Regions from separate parts of the Terriglobus albidus genome, predicted to be linked through region 2. Evidence: riboswitches for the same ligand, from Rfam matches in the RefSeq annotation. Region 2 holds a riboswitch; the other holds the start of a gene.
The links. A riboswitch is a leader RNA that binds a small molecule or an ion and turns the genes downstream of it on or off. The one in region 2 is predicted to bind cobalamin.
Positions count from the first base shown of each region.

Region 1: it holds a riboswitch for cobalamin, as region 2 does, so the genes downstream of both, FTW19_RS18075 (TonB-dependent receptor) here and FTW19_RS25275 (ribonucleoside-diphosphate reductase subunit alpha) in region 2, are expected to answer to the same signal.

Region 1 covers NZ_CP042806.1:4,538,376-4,541,786, forward strand. The annotation lists gene FTW19_RS18075 (TonB-dependent receptor) at 1-1,521, opposite strand, end outside; cobalamin riboswitch at 1,549-1,761, opposite strand; gene FTW19_RS18080 (copper homeostasis protein CutC) at 1,873-2,619, opposite strand; gene FTW19_RS18085 (SIS domain-containing protein) at 2,709-3,411, opposite strand, start outside.
Region 2 covers NZ_CP042806.1:6,317,372-6,320,782, reverse strand. The annotation lists gene FTW19_RS25275 (ribonucleoside-diphosphate reductase subunit alpha) at 1-1,674, opposite strand, end outside; adenosylcobalamin-variant (AdoCbl-variant) riboswitch at 1,807-1,883, opposite strand; gene FTW19_RS25270 (transaldolase) at 2,051-3,043, shown strand; gene FTW19_RS25265 (GNAT family N-acetyltransferase) at 3,267-3,411, opposite strand, start outside.

The DNA.
Region 1 (3,411 bases), 1.8 Mb from region 2:
GCCCAGCTTCGGCACGCCTTCCAGGCCGAAGAGCGCGTTCTTCTCAATCTCTCCACCGAGGGAGTAGAAGACACGGCTGGCAAAGTCACCCTGCATCTGCAGGGTATAGCCATAGTTGCCACGATCCCCCTTATTGAACGTGCCATAGGCTGAATTCTTGTAGATGCCGCGCTCGTCCTCATAGCGGAAAGCGCCCAGGACCGCCAGATGCTGCGAGAAGCGATAGTCGGTCTGATAGTAGAGCTGGTCGCGGTTACTCACCTGGTCAGAACGCGTGGGATAGGCAAGGCCGAAATCCATCGCCGCCTGGCCGCTTACCGAAAATCCATTCGCTCCGGTGATCGTCACCGGACGACCGTAGTAGGTCGTAAAGCCGAAGCTCGTAATCGGAGTGCCGACCGGAGAGAACTGGAACAACTGTTCCCGCTTGCGCGTGACACCATAGCGCACCAGGTTGTGCCATGCGCTGGTTGCCTGAAAATCCAGAGCTGCACCGGAGATCAGAATCTGGTCAGCCTGCTTGGCGTTATCGGAGATGCCGTAGAAATCATGCGCATTCGGCACACCCACCGCGGCATCGGTATTGCGCAGGGTAAAGCGCAAAGAGGTCTTCGCATTGAGCGCAAAGCCGAGGTTCGCCGCAGAGGTCGCATTGTGATAGCGGTTCCCGGGAAGAGCATTCGAAGAATCTACGCGCGAAAAACCGAGCAGGTAATCGAGCTTACGTGCGGAGCCGCTCAGATCTCCCTCATTCCGCCAGGTATGAAAGTTTCCGGCGTCTCCGGTGTATCGCAGGACAGGATGAATCGTCGTTCCCTGCTGCGTAACCAGACGCACGGCGCTCGCCGTCGCACCGGACCCAACCGTTACGCTGTCCGGACCACGATGGACTTCGATAGTATCCAGTGCAAAACTCGCCAGGTTGCCGTAATCGAAACGGCCTCCCATATCTTCAGCCGGGATACCGTCGATGGTGACACGGTTGCCATCCGACTGGCCGCCTCGCACGAACTGTGAGGTCTGGCCGCCCATCTGTCCGCTCTGAACGATCTGCACTCCGGGCATCAGACGAAGCTCTTCACTGACGCCATAGCGAGGCCACAGAGCATCCGGCTGAATCAGGCTCACCGAAGAACTGGTCTGGGAAAGCGTTGTCGGCAGACCAGTGGCGGTCACCGTGATCTCATCCTTGCGCTCATCGAGACGCAGCGTGACATCCTGCTGTACGAGGTCCAGCCGTCCGCCGTAAAAGCTGCGTGATGGTGTCGTCGCAAAACCCTGGCTGGAGGTCAGCAGCAGAAAGCGCCCGCCCTCAGAGCTGCGCAGCTCATATTCGCCTTCAGGTCCGCTCACACCGGTGGCGACGACACTATTGCCAAGCAGAAGCTGCAGCCGTGCACCACTCACGCCGGCGCCCAATTGATTGGTTACGCGCCCGCGAACAACGACGGCATGTGCCGCGGAAGCAGATAACAGTATGGCTAGAATGGCCGCTCGCAGACGGCCTGCAGGAATACTCATAAGACTCCTCCGTTCCCCCTCGGAACGTTGGCTGGTCACAGTGAAACCGGTCTCCTGACTTTACGCATTCCAGCAGAAAGATTGGGCGTTCCCTTCCCGTCCCTGAAGAACAGTGAGAAATGGCCGGCTGCTGATCGCCCCTCCTGAAGTGATGCTCCAAGGAGTGACGTGCGCTTACAGTTGCGGGGCAGTGGCGGAATCTCACCGCGCTTCCCGAACATTTCACCGCGTCGATTCTCTTAAAACGCAGGGTCAGGGCATGTCTCGCAATTCCCTGATGTCAGGAATTTGTGGAAACATGTGTACCCCACGAAGATCACTCGGCACAGTTGCTCGCGTGTATTGCAGATTCTACACGGCAGGCTGCCGCTCAATTGTCAGTAAATGTTTGACGCGCGCCACATCGTCCCGCGAAGTAATCCGCACCAGCTCACGTTCTTCGTCTCCCATGGCCAGCCTGCTGCCGGCTATGGCCTCGCCGCGGAAGGATCCATGCAGCCAGTCGACACCGGTCGCATCCCAAAGCTGCCTGGCGTTGCGTACTGTCACGCCGGCGCCACCCATAATCCGAATACGCCCTGTGGCTTGCCGCACCAGCGAAGAGACCATCTGCTGGCCATGCTCCAGGGAGTCGTCTCCGCCCGAGGTCAACACCTCGTCCACACCACACTGGATCAGATCTTCAAGAGCTTCTTCCAGATCTGCCGCAACATCGAAGGCTCGGTGAAAGACCACCTTCATCGGCCGGGCCCGCTCCACCAGCTCTAGCGTGCGCTTTACGTCGATTGTATGGTTCTTCATCAGGACGCCGAAGACGACACCATGAGCACCGACCTCTTTGCAGCCTTCAATGTCCATCCGCATCACTGTCAGCTCTTCCTCGGTATAGAGGAAGTCGCCGGCGCGCGGACGGATCATCACATGCACCGGCACTTCACTTACCTGCAGCGCGGCGCCGATAAAGCCGATACTGGGAGTGAGTCCGCCGTCGGCGAGAGCCGAACACAGCTCAATCCGATCGGCGCCTCCTTCAAGAGCGGCGTTCAGCGACGTTGTGGAGTCCACGGCAACTTCAAGCCGTACAGGACGAGACTGCATCAGCGGACCATCTCCCATATGTACTTCTGAGCGACCAGAAGAGCACAGCCGTACTTATACCTGCAAGCACAAACCATGCCTGCAGGAACCTACTCAACTACCACTGACTTCACGAGGTTGCGCGGCTTATCCACGTCAATTCCGCGTCCAATGGCCATGAAATAGGCGAAGAGTTGTAGCGGCACAACCTCAAGGATCGGCAGAAGATGCTCGGGCGCTGCCGGCACCTCCACAATGGCGTCAGCCAACGCCGCCGCCTGGACGTCTCCCTCATTGGCGATCGCCAGAATCGGAGCTCCCTGCGCACGCATATCCTGCATCAACTGCATCACCTTCTCGTAACGCAGCACGCTCTCGGCGTCGTTGTGGTCGACGGTCGCCAGCATCACCAGCGGAGTCTTGCTGCCTACCAGGGCATTGGGTCCGTGCTTCAGCTCTCCGCTGGGATAGCCCTCGGCATGGATGTAGCTGCTCTCTTTCAGCTTCAGAGCGCCTTCACGGGCAATCGCATAGTGAACACCGCGGCCAAGGAAGAGAAACGTCTCCGCTGCCTGCAGACGGCCCGCCGCTACGGCAACCACCTGTTGCCAGCGCGGAAGCCATGCACGCATCTGAATAATGATCTGCGGCACAACCTTCTCCAGCCCGATAGCCGGCAAACCCCGCTGCGCAGCCGCCTGCTCCGCCAATACTGCCAGCAGCAGAAGCTGCGTGGTAAAGCTCTTAGTCGCCGGAATCGCCTTCTCTACGCCCGCCTGCGTGGTCAGCGCGACATCGGCCTCGCGCGCCATG
Region 2 (3,411 bases):
TTCCTGAATCTTGCGCGAGAGCTCACGAGCCTCGCGCGAGTCGAAGGCGATCTTCATCTGGAAGAAGACATCCTGCAGCCCCATCAGGCCCAGGCCTACCGGACGCCACTTGGCGTTGGACTTCGCTGCGGGTTCGACCGGGTAGTAGTTGATGTCGATCACGCGGTCGAGCATCGGTACAGCGATACGAACCGTCTCGGCCAGCTTGGCAAAGTCGAACTTGCTTTCTGGAGTGAGATACAGGGCCAGGTTGATGGAACCCAGGTTGCAGACTGCGGTCTCGTCTTTGCTGCTCACCTCGGTGATCTCGGTGCACAGGTTCGAGAGATGGACGGTGTTGCCGGGAGCGCCGGTCTGGTTGCACTTCACATTGCAGGCATCCTTGAAGGTCATCCAGCCATTGCCGGTCTCCGCCAGCGTGCGCATCATGCGGGCGTAGAGATCGCGGGCCTTCACCTGGCGCGCATACTTCTTGTCTGCCTCAGCCTGCTCATACGAAGCCTTGAAGGCATCGCCGAAGAGATCAGGTAGATGCGGAACATCCTTCGGGTCGAAGAGTGACCACATGCCGTCGGCATCCACGCGTTCCATGAAGAGGTCGGGGATCCAGTTGGCGAGGTTCAGGTTGTAGGTGCGGCGGGCGTGATCGCCGGTGTTGTCGCGCAGCTCCAGGAACTGTTCGATGTCGGCGTGCCAGGGCTCGAGGTAGACGCAGCAGGCGCCCTTACGCTTGCCACCCTGGTTGACCGCGGCAACTGAGGAGTCCAGGGTGCGCAGCCACGGCACAATGCCATTGCTCAGGCCGTTGGTGGCGCGGATCAGAGAGCCTTCGCTGCGGACGCGGTGGAAGGCAAGGCCGATGCCGCCGGAGAACTTCGAGAGCATCGCCACCGACTTATACGCGTCGTAGATCGACTCCAGCGAGTCTGAAGGAGAGTCGTGCAGGTAGCAGCTCGACATCTGCGCATGCTTGGTGCCGGAGTTGAAAAGCGTCGGTGAAGAGGGCATGTACTCGTGCGAGGCGATCAGGCGATAGAACTCGATCGCCTCGGCCGGTGTGCCGGCCAGGCCGCAAGAGACGCGGAGGAAGAAGTACTGCGGCGTCTCGATCACGCTCCGCGAGATGGGGTCGCGCAGCAGATAGCGGTCATATACGGTGCGCAGGCCGAAGTATTCGAAACGGTCGCTGAACTCATCGTCGATGGCGTGATTCAGCTTGCGGGCATGCGTATTCACAAACTCGGCAACCGCCTTGTTCACTACACCCTCGGCGTTTCCATAAGCAATGGACTGCGAGAACGAGTGCAGGTTCTGGTTGGCCACCTCTTTGTGAATGGTGGCCAGCAGCAGGCGCGCCGCCAGGCGTGAGTATTGCGGCTCCTCGGCGATCAGCGCCGCGGCGGTGTCGATGGAAATCTTGTCCAGTTCCCGGGTGGTTGCACCGTCGTACAGGCCGCCGATGGTCTTCGATGCGACACGGATCGCATCGACTCCATTCAGGCCCTGGGCGCAGCGCTGTACCGCACGCACGATCTTATTGACGTCGACCGGCTCCAGCGAGCCGTTGCGCTTGCGCACATGCATGACCGCGGTTTCCGAGGCAGGCGCGGGAAAACCCGGATGTACATCATGCAGTGAGGTCTGCGAAATGGGATGGGTGGAGAGGGTGGCCATCGCTCATGAGCTCCTTGTCACCGGCCTCTGCGGTCGTGGCGGGAGAGGAGGGCTTCCAGGGTGCGAGCGCAAAAAAGGCACCTGAGCCGCTGACCACGCCATTCCCTCCGCGGGGACGATGATTGCGTATTCCTCACGGCAGGTGCTCGGACTTTAACCGTTGCGGGACAGTGCCGGGTTTCCACCGGTCTTTCCCTGCACATCGTGAAGTTCCTCCACAGTAGCTTGCGATCCATTAGAAAGCAACCCAAGATATTGCGGTCGATGTGGAAATGTGGGCGGGGCTATGGATTCCAGCGGGGAGCGATGTATTGGTAGGACCACAACAGCTGTTCCTCTGGAAGGTGTAGTCTTAAAGTGCGAGGAGAACTTTCCAATGGCGACCCTTTTGGAGCAGCTCAAGCAGTACACAACCGTCGTAGCCGACACCGGCGATATGCAGTCGATGGAGAAATTTAAGCCGACTGACGCCACCACCAACCCGTCCCTGATCACCGCCGCGGCGATCATGCCCGCCTATTCGCACATCGTGGACGAAGTGCTGAAGAAAGCCAAGCAGAAGGCCGGCGCCAACGCCGACGATAAGGCGATTGCCGCCGAAGCCTTCAAGACGCTGGCCGTCGCCTTCGGCAAGAAGATTCTTGAGATCGTTCCCGGCCGCGTGTCGACCGAGGTGGACGCTCGCCTCTCCTACGACAAAGAGAAGACGATCGCTGTCGCTCACGACATCATCAAGCAGTATGAAGATGCCGGCATCAGCCGCAAGCGCATCCTGATCAAGATTGCCTCGACCTGGGAAGGTATCAAAGCCGCTGAGGAGCTGGAGAAGGAAGGCATCCACTGCAACCTGACGCTGCTCTTCGGTCTCCACCAGGCCATTGCCTGCGCCGAAGCGAAGGTCACGCTGATCTCCCCGTTTGTCGGCCGCATCCTCGACTGGTACAAGAAGGACACCGGTAAGGACTACACCGGCGCCGATGACCCCGGCGTGCAGTCAGTTACCCGCATCTACAACTACTACAAGAAGTTCGGTTACAAGACCCAGGTGATGGGCGCCAGCTTCCGCAACATCGGCGAGATCATTGAGCTGGCCGGAAGCGACCTTCTGACCATCTCGCCCAAGCTGCTCGAAGAGCTGGACTCCAAGGACGCACCGCTCGAGAAGAAGCTGGATGCTGAGAAGGCCAAGGCGCAGGAGATCGAGAAGATCACGATCGATCAGGCTACCTTCGAGAAGATGCATGCCGAGGACCGCATGGCTCATGACAAGCTGAAGGAAGGCATCGAGGGCTTCTCCAAGGCGCTCGAGGAGCTGGAAGCTCTGCTCGAGAAGCGTCTCAAGGAGATCGCCGAGCCGGTCACAGCGTAAGCGTGATCAAGAACAGGAAACGCTCCCTTCGGGGAGCGTTTCGTTTTTAAGAACTACCACTAAACTGGGTGCCCCATCCATTGCGTAGCAATGGGTGGGAAATTCGAGCGTAGCTCGAATCGTATTGTTGCGGCTTTACCTACATCCCACCCATCGCGTTACACCCCAACGAACAAGTTCGTCGGGGACCCCGTACGCGATGGATGGGACACCCAGTTTTCGGTTAACCAATCGCCGGTGGAACAAGCTGCCACTTCGTCCGTGTATAGGCAATACGGAAACCATTGCGTTCAGCATTACGTTGTGAAGTGCTGCCTGGCTCAGACACCATCATGAAGAGGTCACATCCCAGTGCGCAGGCATGACGC